DNA from 3 places in the Streptomyces sp. NBC_00287 genome. Region 2 is predicted to be linked to each of the others. Evidence: riboswitches for the same ligand, from Rfam matches in the RefSeq annotation. Region 2 holds a riboswitch; each other region holds the start of a gene.
The links. Region 2 has a riboswitch for cyclic di-AMP ahead of OHT76_RS25500 (transglycosylase SLT domain-containing protein). Riboswitches for the same ligand answer to the same signal wherever they lie in the genome.

Region 1: it holds a riboswitch for cyclic di-AMP, as region 2 does, so the genes downstream of both, OHT76_RS20675 (M23 family metallopeptidase) here and OHT76_RS25500 (transglycosylase SLT domain-containing protein) in region 2, are expected to answer to the same signal.
Region 3: it holds a riboswitch for cyclic di-AMP, as region 2 does, so the genes downstream of both, OHT76_RS31670 (M23 family metallopeptidase) here and OHT76_RS25500 (transglycosylase SLT domain-containing protein) in region 2, are expected to answer to the same signal.

Annotation. Positions count from the first base shown of each region.
Region 1 is NZ_CP108053.1:4,563,394-4,566,658, reverse strand. It holds gene OHT76_RS20680 (PP2C family protein-serine/threonine phosphatase) at 62-1,159, shown strand; cyclic di-AMP (ydaO/yuaA leader) riboswitch at 1,390-1,547, shown strand; gene OHT76_RS20675 (M23 family metallopeptidase) at 1,559-2,587, shown strand; gene OHT76_RS20670 (PrsW family intramembrane metalloprotease) at 2,672-3,265, opposite strand, start outside.
Region 2 is NZ_CP108053.1:5,579,245-5,582,509, reverse strand. It holds gene OHT76_RS25505 (CocE/NonD family hydrolase) at 1-1,482, shown strand, start outside; cyclic di-AMP (ydaO/yuaA leader) riboswitch at 1,753-1,935, shown strand; gene OHT76_RS25500 (transglycosylase SLT domain-containing protein) at 1,939-2,412, shown strand; gene OHT76_RS25495 (HAD family hydrolase) at 2,425-3,231, opposite strand.
Region 3 is NZ_CP108053.1:6,933,588-6,936,852, reverse strand. It holds gene OHT76_RS31680 (HPr family phosphocarrier protein) at 1-277, shown strand, start outside; gene OHT76_RS31675 (GntR family transcriptional regulator) at 415-1,101, opposite strand; gene OHT76_RS31670 (M23 family metallopeptidase) at 1,289-2,053, opposite strand; cyclic di-AMP (ydaO/yuaA leader) riboswitch at 2,067-2,229, opposite strand; gene OHT76_RS31665 (M16 family metallopeptidase) at 2,444-3,265, opposite strand, start outside.

The DNA.
Region 1 (3,265 bases), 1.0 Mb from region 2:
TCGCCGCCCGCCCCCGCTCCGGGAAACCTGGAGGGACGGCGGATCTGGTGGGAGGCGGGCAGTGCGGGCTGGAGGCGCGGACGAGACACGGCACGTCCCGCCCGCACGCACCCTCGTCCTCCTGCTCCCGCCGCTGCTGATCGCGGGCGGGATCCTCTACGACTTCGTCACCCCGCGCGGATTCACTGCGATCCCCTTCTTCACCGCCGCACCCCTGGTCGCCGCGCCCTTCTACGGGCTGAGCGGCACCGTCATCACGGGAGTCGTGGCGCTGCTCGCCACCTACGGCGTCCACGTCCGGCTGGGCTTCGGCATGGACGCGGACACGGTCACCGAGGTGGTCACCGTGGTCACCGTCGCCGTCCTGGCCGCCGTACTCAACCGTGTCGTGCGCCGCGGCGACCTGCGGCTCGCCTCGCAGCGCGAGATCGCCGTGGCGACCCAGCGCGCCGTCCTGCCCGAGCCGCTGGAGCGGATCGGCGGCTACGAGATCGCCGCGCGCTACGAGGCGGCGCAGGCCGACGCTTTCATCGGCGGCGATCTGTACGCCGTGCAGGACAGCGCGTACGGCGTGCGGCTTGTCGTGGGCGATGTGCGCGGCAAGGGGATGGGGGCCGTCGCGGCCGTGGCCGTCGTCATCGGGGCCTTCCGGGAGGCCGCCGAGCAGGAGGCGAGCCTGGAGGTGGTCGCGCAGCGGCTCGAGCGGGCGCTGGCCCGGGAGGGCTCGCGGCGTGACGGGATCGAGGCCGTCGAGGGGTTCACCACTGCCGTACTCGCCGAACTCCCGCACGGCGACGGGGTCGTGCGCGTCGTCAACCGCGGCCATCCGCCCCCGCTGTTGCTGTACCCCGACGGCACCGTGCGCCCGCTGCCGGCCCGCGAGCCCGCCCTCCCGCTCGGCATGAGCGACCTCGGCAGCTGGCCCGACCGCGCCGACGAGGTCCCCTTCCCGCCCGGCACCACCCTGCTCCTGCACACCGACGGCCTCTCCGAGGCCCGCGACGCGCACGGCGTCTTCTACGACCCGCAGACCCGGCTGGCCGGCCGTGCCTTCGGCGATCCGGGCATCCTGATCCGGGCCCTCGCCGAGGACGTGCGCGTGTACTGCGGGGGCGGGATGACGGACGACATGGCCCTGCTCGCCGTACGAAGACCCTGATTGTTACCGGGGGTGATCGGTCGGGAGCCCTCCGCATAACAACTGACATACCGTCAATACCTGTGTGGCACATGAGGCTTGGTCAACTCGCCCGATTTAGACCCCTCGTGACCCGAAAGTCCAGGCCGGAATCGTTAATGATCAAGCCGAACGGCTTGGAATCCGCGCCCCGCGTCTATTAACGTTCGATAACGCAGCGCGGTCGTCCCAGCCGTCACAAGAGTCGGCTCCGTGCGCACGCGCCGAATCCCGTAAGGGAACCGGGGAACCACCAACTTGGGGTGAATCGGGCGTAATCCGCCGTGCAGATACGGCAGATATACGCGCGTAGGAGACCTTCCTGCTCCGAACCCGTCAGCTAACCCGGTAGGCGAGAAGGAAGGAAAGGAGCACGCCCACGTGGCGTCAAACCGGCCTGCCCCCGAGGCCCCGTTCGTGCCGAGCCAGCGCAATGACGAGGCCTACGGCTACGGCAGCCAACGCACCGACGAGGGCCCCTGGGAGGAATGGAACCCCACCGCGGAATCCATTCGCCCGGTTCGCGGCCGGCACCGCGTCTCCAAGCAGCGCGGCGGCGGACTCGCCCGCAGCTCCACGGTTCTCGGCGTCGGTGTCATAGCCGCCGTCGGCGCGGGCGGCATGGCCAGCGCGCAGTCCGGCAAGCCGCCGGTCGCGATCACCATGCCCGACCTGCCGCTGATCTCCGACGACACCGCGGAGGAGGCGCCCGAGACCTCGAGCACCCCGCTCAGCAGCGTCGGCATCACCACCACCGACACCGAGACGGGCACCTCGGACGCCGGTGAGGCGCTTCGCGCCCGGATCATGGCCCAGGCCGAGCAGCAGCAGGACCAGGTCGACACCAAGGCCGCCGCTGCCGCCGCCGCTGCCGCCGAGAAGGCCGCCGCGGAAGCCGCAGCCAAGGCCGAGAAGGAGGCGGAGGCCAAGGCCGCCGCCGCCAAGGAAAAGGCCGAGCAGGAGGCCCGCGAGAAGGCCGAGGCCGAGCGCCTGGCCGCGCTGGCCAAGCAGTTCGCGCTGCCGACGTCGTCGTACACCATCACCTCGACCTTCGGTCAGGCCGGCTCGCTGTGGTCCTCCGGGTACCACACCGGCCTCGACTTCGCCGCTCCCACGGGCACGCTGATCAAGGCGGTCCACACCGGCACGATCACCTCCGCCGGCTGGGACGGGTCGTACGGCTACAAGACCGTGCTCACCCTGGAGGACGGCACCGAGATCTGGTACGCCCACCAGTCCTCGATCAGCGTCAGCGTCGGGCAGCAGGTCACCACCGGGGACGTCATCGGCCGCGTGGGCGCGACCGGCAATGTGACCGGCGCGCACCTGCACATGGAGGTCCACCCCGAGGGCTCCTCCTCCGGCATCGACCCGCTCGCGTGGCTGCGCAGCAAGGGCCTCACCCCCTGAGCCGGTTCCCCGTGTGAACCCCGGCGGTCCTGACGACGACCCCCCGACGTCAGGGCTGCCGGTTTTTGGCGTCCGGGACTCTTCTTACGTCCGGTACGGGTTGTACGCCGAGTACGGTCCCGCCGGGTACGCCGGATAGGGCTGGTACGTCGGCTGGGCCGGATGCCCATACGCCCCGTACATCGGCCACGGCGCCGCCACCACCGGCACCGGCGGGGCCGTGGCACGGGCGGCATGGTCGAGGGCCGGACGGGCCACCTCCCGGCGCCGCCACAGCTCCTGCAACAGCTCTTGTTCCCGTACGACGAAGTCGGCGCCCGCGCGACCCCGGCGCCCCCGGTGCCGCAGGAACGCGAGCGAGGTCGCGTACGCCTCGTACTGCGCCACCTGCCGCGCCGCCTGCTTCCCGGCGTGGCGGCGGGCGTACTGCCGCGCCAGGCGCCGCGCCCGCATCGAGCCCAGCGCGAAGGGCTCGCCCGGGGTGAGCCAGCCTGCGACGGCATAGGCGGGCAGTTCCTCGCGGACGGTGCGCAGCTCGCGCTGGCGGGTCCAGATCACCAGCCAGGTCAGCAGCCCGAACGCGGGCACCATGATCGCCGCGTACACCGCGAAGAAGCCGTACGGACCGAAGGCCGACGAGCCGTTCCACATCGCGTGCATGCCCATCGCGAGCAGCAG
Region 2 (3,265 bases):
GCCGGGGACGCCTGGCGGGACCTTTGGCTCAAGCGCCTGGAGGCCGTGGAACCGTTCCTGCACACCTGGCTGACCCACCAGACCCGGGACGACTACTGGCGCCACGGCAGCGTGTGCGAGGACTACGGCGCGATCGAGGCCGCCGTGCTGGCGGTGGGCGGCTGGCACGACCCGTACCGCGACACCGTGCTCCGACTCGTCGAACACCTGCCCGCCGACCGCGTCCGGGGGCTGATCGGCCCCTGGTCCCACCAGTACCCCGACCGCGGCCTGCCGCCAGGACCGGCGATCGGCTTCCTCCAGGAGACCCTGCGCTGGTGGGACCACTGGCTGAAGGGCAAGGGCACCCTCCCCGAGCCCCTCCTACGGGCCTACGTCAGTGACTCCCACCCGCCCGCCACGGTCTACGACACCCTGCCCGGCCGCTGGGTCGGCGAGCCGGCCTGGCCCTCCCCTCACATCACGAACGTGACGTACGCCCTCCAGGGCGCCCCCGTGCTCGTACGGTCCCCCATGCACACCGGCGTGGACGCCGGCCGCTTCTTCCCGTTCGGGAACGACGCCGATCTGCCGCCGGACCAGCGGGAGGAGGACGGGCGCTCGGCCTGCTTCGAGTTCGCGGTGGGCGAGGAGACCTGGGTGCTGGGGCGGCCGAAGGTGCGGCTGCGGCTCACCTCGGAGGTGCCGCGCGGGCAGGTGATCGCGCGGGTCTGCGATGTCGCCCCCGACGGCTCCTCGACCCTGGTCGCGCGGGGCGTGCTGAACCTCTCCGCGCGCCACGGCCGCGACCGGGTGGTGCCGTGGGAGCCGGGCGCCACGCAGGACGTCGAGTTCGAGCTGAACGGCATCGGGCACGCCCTCCCGGCCGGGCATCGCATCCGGCTCGCGGTGTCGTCGGCGTACTGGCCGTGGGTCTGGCCGCAGGCGGAGTCGGGGGCGGGGTTCACGCTGGATCCGGCGGGGAGCTTTCTGGAACTGCCGGTACGCGCGCGTGGGGCGTCTTCCGGGACGGACGTCGCCTTCGACACTGCCTTCGACATCGCCTTCGACATCGCCTTCGACATCGCCTTCGAGGAGCCGGAACAGGCCGAGCCCCTCGGCGTGAGCTACCCGGTGACGCTGGACGAGCCGCGCCCCGAGCGGCTGGTCACCCGTGACGTGGCCAAGGACGAGTGGCGGCTTGAGGTCGATCCGCGGTACGGCGGCACGCGCGTGTACCCCGACGGCCTGGAGTTCACCGAGGACGCGCTGGAGACGTACACGATCCGGTCCACCGACCCCTTGTCGGCCCGCGCCCGCTCGGACTGGACGATCCGGCTGCACCGTCCGGAGCTGGCCTGGGACACGAGTGTGCGGACCCGCTCCGAGATCACGTGCGATGCGAAGGACTTCATCGCCTCGAATGAGGTGATTTGCACGGATGGTGGCGAAGTGGTCTTCCATCGGACATGGGAGAAGCGGATTCCGCGAACGGCGGGTTGATACGGGCCCATTGGGGTCGATTGACCGATTTAAGCTATCTTGCACTTGCGCGTGACTTGGCTCACGCGCGTATACCCACAGGCACCCCACAGGCTTCCCTCGACACCCGCTTGAAGGCCGCCAGTTGAGCCTTGGCGACCGCAAAGACCCCAGCCCCGTCTGCCACTCGAACGAAGATCAAAGTGCTGGATATGTGAATCCGCTACTTGTTTCGGACATGTGCTCTCGCATACGTTCCCGGCCTGTCGGGCGGACGCCTAATCCTGCCGCCGTCCGGCTCCACCGAGATTCTTCGTACGGCAGGAGCGGGGGACCCAGGTAAGTCGCCGTGCCGGACGTCTTCGGACGCGTCGGTACGGCTCGGGGTGAAGTCGCGTGCCCTTCACGGTGCGCGGCCGGGCAGCTCCCGCCCGAACCCGACAGCTCACCTCGCAGGCGCCGGAGAGGAACTTCGCCATGCCTGCTGCCGCTCAGCACCGTCGTACCCGCCTCGCCCGCAAGCTCGCCGTCCTCGGCACCGGCGCCGCCGTACTGGCGCTCCCGCTCATCGGCGCGACCAGCGCCTCGGCGGCCACCCCGACCGTCACCACCGCCGCCTCGCTCGGGTACGCCAACAACCTGGACGGCTGGATCCGCGCGTCCCTCCAGGTCATGGCGCAGAACGGCATCCCCGGCTCGTACGACGGCATCTACCGCAACATCATGCGGGAGTCCTCGGGCAACCAGTACGCGATCAACAACTGGGACTCCAACGCCGCCGCCGGCACCCCGTCCAAGGGCCTGCTCCAGGTGATCGACCCGACCTTCCAGGCGTACCACGTCTCCGGCACCTCGTACGACCCCTACGACCCGGTCGCGAACATCACCGCCGCCTGCAACTACGCGTCTCAGCGGTACGGCTCGATCGACAACGTCTTCGGGGCGTACTGAGCCTTTCCATGGCTACCGGAAGAGTCTTTCGAGGACGACGGCGATGCCGTCGTCCTCGTTCGACAGGGTGATCTCGTCGGCCACCGCCTTGAGTTCGGGGTGGGCATTGGCCATCGCGACACCGTGGGCCGCCCAGTCGAACATCGGGATGTCGTTGGGCATGTCGCCGAAGGCGATGGTCTCCCGCGGGCCGAGCCCCAGATGCCGGGCCGCCAGCGCCAGACCCGTCGCCTTGGTGATGCCGCATGGCTGAAGTTCGACGGTCCCGGGGCCCGACATGGTGACCGTCGCCAGCGAACCCACCACCGAGCGCGCCGTCGCCGCCAACTGGTCGTCGGACAGCTCGGGATGGCGCAGCAGCACCTTGCTGATCGGCTCGCACCACAGGTCGTCGCGCCGCCCGACCCGCACCGCGGGCAGGGTGGGGTGCGGCATCAGGTAGCCGGGCTCGATCAGCGTGAGCCCGTCGACGCCGTCCTGGTCGACCGCCGCGTACACCTGCCCCACCTCGGCCTCGATCTTGCCGAGCGCGGTCTCCGCCAACTCCCGGTCCAGGGTGACGGACCACAGCAGGCGGTCCGCCCCGGCGTCGTACACCTGCGCGCCCTGCCCGCACACCGCGAGCCCCTTGCTGCCCAGGTCGTCCAGGAGCGGCCGCACTCTGGGCGCCGGACGGCCGGTCACCACCAGGTGCCGGGCGCCGGACTCCGCCACCCTCGCGAGCGCGGCCAGCGACCGGTCGGAGAGCGTGTCGTCGCCTCGGAGGAGGGTTCCGTCCAGGTCGGTGGCGATGAGTGAATATGCGATGGGTGCGGCCATGATCAGAGAATACGGACAGGACGCCCCGCCGACT
Region 3 (3,265 bases), 1.4 Mb from region 2:
TGAGCGCCGCGTCAACGTCGGCTGGGCCGAGGGCCTCCACGCCCGCCCCGCCTCCATCTTCGTCCGAGCCGCCACGGCCGCAGGCGTCCCCGTGACGATCGCCAAGGTCGACGGCAACCCCGTCAACGCGGCCTCCATGCTGGCTGTTCTGGGCCTGGGCGCCCAGGGCAACGAGGAGATCGTGCTCGCCTCCGACGCCGAGGGTGCGGACGCCGCCCTCGACCGTCTGGCGAAGCTGGTCTCCGAGGGTCTCGAAGAGCTCCCCGAGACCGTCTGAGTAATTGCCGGGCGCGGCACTCGCCGCTTCCCCGAAGGGCTCGTCCGAATTACCGGGCGGGCCCTTCGCATTTTCCACTTCCGGGCAGCGAAAATAGTCCCCCGGGAATTACACCCTCTTTGTATACGGTGCGCATGTTAATGCCGCAGGCCCGACATGTTTACGGGATGTTGCGAATTCCTCACACGCTCCCCGCCGGAGGGGAACCGCAGCCGGTGCGTACCGCTGGAGCGCTCGGTGTGCACGGCGGTGATCGCCCGCGCGCGCTCGCTGTCCCCGCGCGCCACCGCGTCCACGATCGCCCCGTGCTCGACCCAGGCCTCCGCGGGGCTGGCCGACGCCTCCACCGCGTACATCCAGGCGATCTTGTGCCGCAGCTGGGTCAGCATCGAGGTCAGGGCGGGGCTGCCGGAGGCCTGGGCCAGCGTCTCGTGGAACCAGCCGCCCAGGGAGCGCAGATCCTCGCTGTTGCCCCTTCTGGCCCGCTCCTGACCGAGCCTCACCAGACCGCGCAGCACCTTCAGATGCGCCTCGGTGCGCCGCTGGGCGGCCCGGGCGGCGCCGAGCGGCTCCAGCAGCGAGCGCATCTCCAGCAGGTCACCGGCTTCCTGCTCGGTCGGTTCCGCGACGCACGCGCCCGCGTGCCGCCGGGTCACCACGAAGCCCTCCGCCTCCAGCGTGCGCAGGGCCTCCCGGACGGGGACGCGCGAGACGCCGTAGCGGCGCGCGAGCAGTTCCTCGGTGAGTCGGCTGCCGCGCTCGTAGACACCGGCGACGATGTCGTCCCGGATCGCCGTGCATACCGAGTGCGCCGGAATACGCATGACCGACCTCCGCTTTAATCCCCGTGAAACGTCGACGACGGACGTGTGTTCAGTGACTCTATTGCAGTGAGCCGGAATTTCCGATGGCGGGCCGGAATCCATGGATATTTTTTGGACAACGGGGCCCCGTAAACACCGAAAAACCCCGGCTCGGGGAGCCGGGGTCTCGGAAGCGTGGCGGGTGTCGTCAGACGTTCACGCCGTGCGAGCGGAGGTAGGCGGCGGGGTCGATGTCCGAGCCGTACTCCGCGGTCGTACGGGCCTCGAAGTGCAGATGCGCCCCGGTGACGTTGCCGGTGGCGCCGGAGAGGCCTATCTGCTGGCCCGGGGTGACGCTCTGGCCCACCGAGACGGCGATGGACGACAGGTGGCCGTACTGGGTGTACGTGCCGTCGTGCATCTTGATGACGATCTGGTTGCCGTACGCCCCGCCCCAGCCGGCCTCGACGACGGTGCCCATGCCGACCGAGCGGACGGAGGTGCCGCTGGAGGCGTGGAAGTCGATGCCGGTGTGGCTGCCGGAGGACCAGACGGCGCCGCCGGCCTGGTAGCTCGTCGACACGTAGGAGCCGGAGATCGGGGAGACGAAGGTGTTCAGGCGCTTGCGCTCGGCCTCGCGGGCGGCGCGCTCCTTGGCCTCGCGCGCCTTCTTGGCCGCCTCGGCGGCCTCCTTGCGCGCGGCCTCCTCGGCCTTCTTCTTCGCCGCCGCCTCGTCGGCCGCCTGCTGCTGGGCTACAGCCTGGGCGTCGATCTGTTCGGCGACCGAGTCGCCGATGGTGATGACGGGGGTGAGACCGGTCTGCTCGGCGGCGGCCTCGGCGGCGAGCGCGGGGCTCGCGAGGGTGCCGACGACGCCGGTGGTGGTGAGGGCCGCGACGCCCGCCGCGCGGGCGGTGGTGCGCTGCATCCTGCTGGGACGACGGTGCTTCCCGGTGGCGCGCGTGAACGCCATGAAGTGGCTGGTCCTTTCCTTCCTTCTCGCCTACCGGGTTAGCTGACGGGTTCGGAGCAGGAAGGTCTCCTACGGCCGCCCTCGCTCACACGCGGGCGTCCGATTCACCCCAGGGACTTGGGTGGGTCCCCGGCTCCCCTGGCTCGCGCCGTACGGGGACTCGGCGATGACTGTCCGGTGCCGCGGATGCGGCGCACTGCCTGACGGACAGCCCGGACGACGCTAAACGGGACAACTTTCAATCCCCAAACGGATCGCGGCTTTTGTAGCGCATGCCACAGGTCAGACAGGCAACCTCTCCCTCAATTCGGACATAAAGGGGCCCTGGTGACGCTTCCATCACCAGGGCCCCACACGCGCGTGGCCGCGCGTTCACATCCGAGGGTGTGTCTACTCGGCTGTCACGACGGTGACTTCACCGATTCCGAGGGCCTCGACGGCCTCCTTGATCTGCGCCGCGTCACCGACCAGAACGGTCACCAGACGGTCCATCGGGAAGGCGCTCACGACGGCCGCGGTGGCCTCCACGGTGCCGGTCGCGGCGAGCCGGCGGTACAGCGTGGCCTGGTAGTCGTCGGGCAGGTGCTGCTCGACCTGGTCGGCCAGGGTGCTCGCCACTGCGGCGGCCGTCTCGTACTTCAGCGGCGCCACCCCGACGAGGTTCTGTACGGCGACGTCCCGCTCGGCGTCGGTGAGCCCGCCCTCGGCGAGGGTGCGCAGCACCTTCCACAGGTCCTCGAGGGCGGGACCGGTGTTGGGGGTGTCGACGGAGCCGCTGATGGCGAGCATCGCGGCGCCGGTGCCGTCGGGGGCGGAGCGCAGGACCTGCCCGAAGGAGCGCACGCCGTAGGTGTAGCCCTTCTCCTCGCGCAGGACGCGGTCCAGGCGGGAGGTGAGGGTGCCGCCGAGGCAGTACGTGCCGAGGACCTGCGCGGGCCACACACGGTCGTGCCGGTCGGGGCCGACGCGGCCGATCAGCAGCTGCGTCTGGACGGCTCCGGGGCGGTCCACGATGACGACGCGGCCGGTGTCGTCGGCGGTGACCGGGGGCACGGGCCGCGGCTCGGCCGAGGAGCCGGTCCAGGAGCCGAGGGTGTCGGCGAGGAGGGCGTCGAGGTCGGTGCCGGTGAGGTCGCCGACGACCACGGCGGTGGCCGTGGCGGGGCGGACGTGCCGCTCGTAGAAGGCGCGTACGGCCCCGGAGTCGATGGC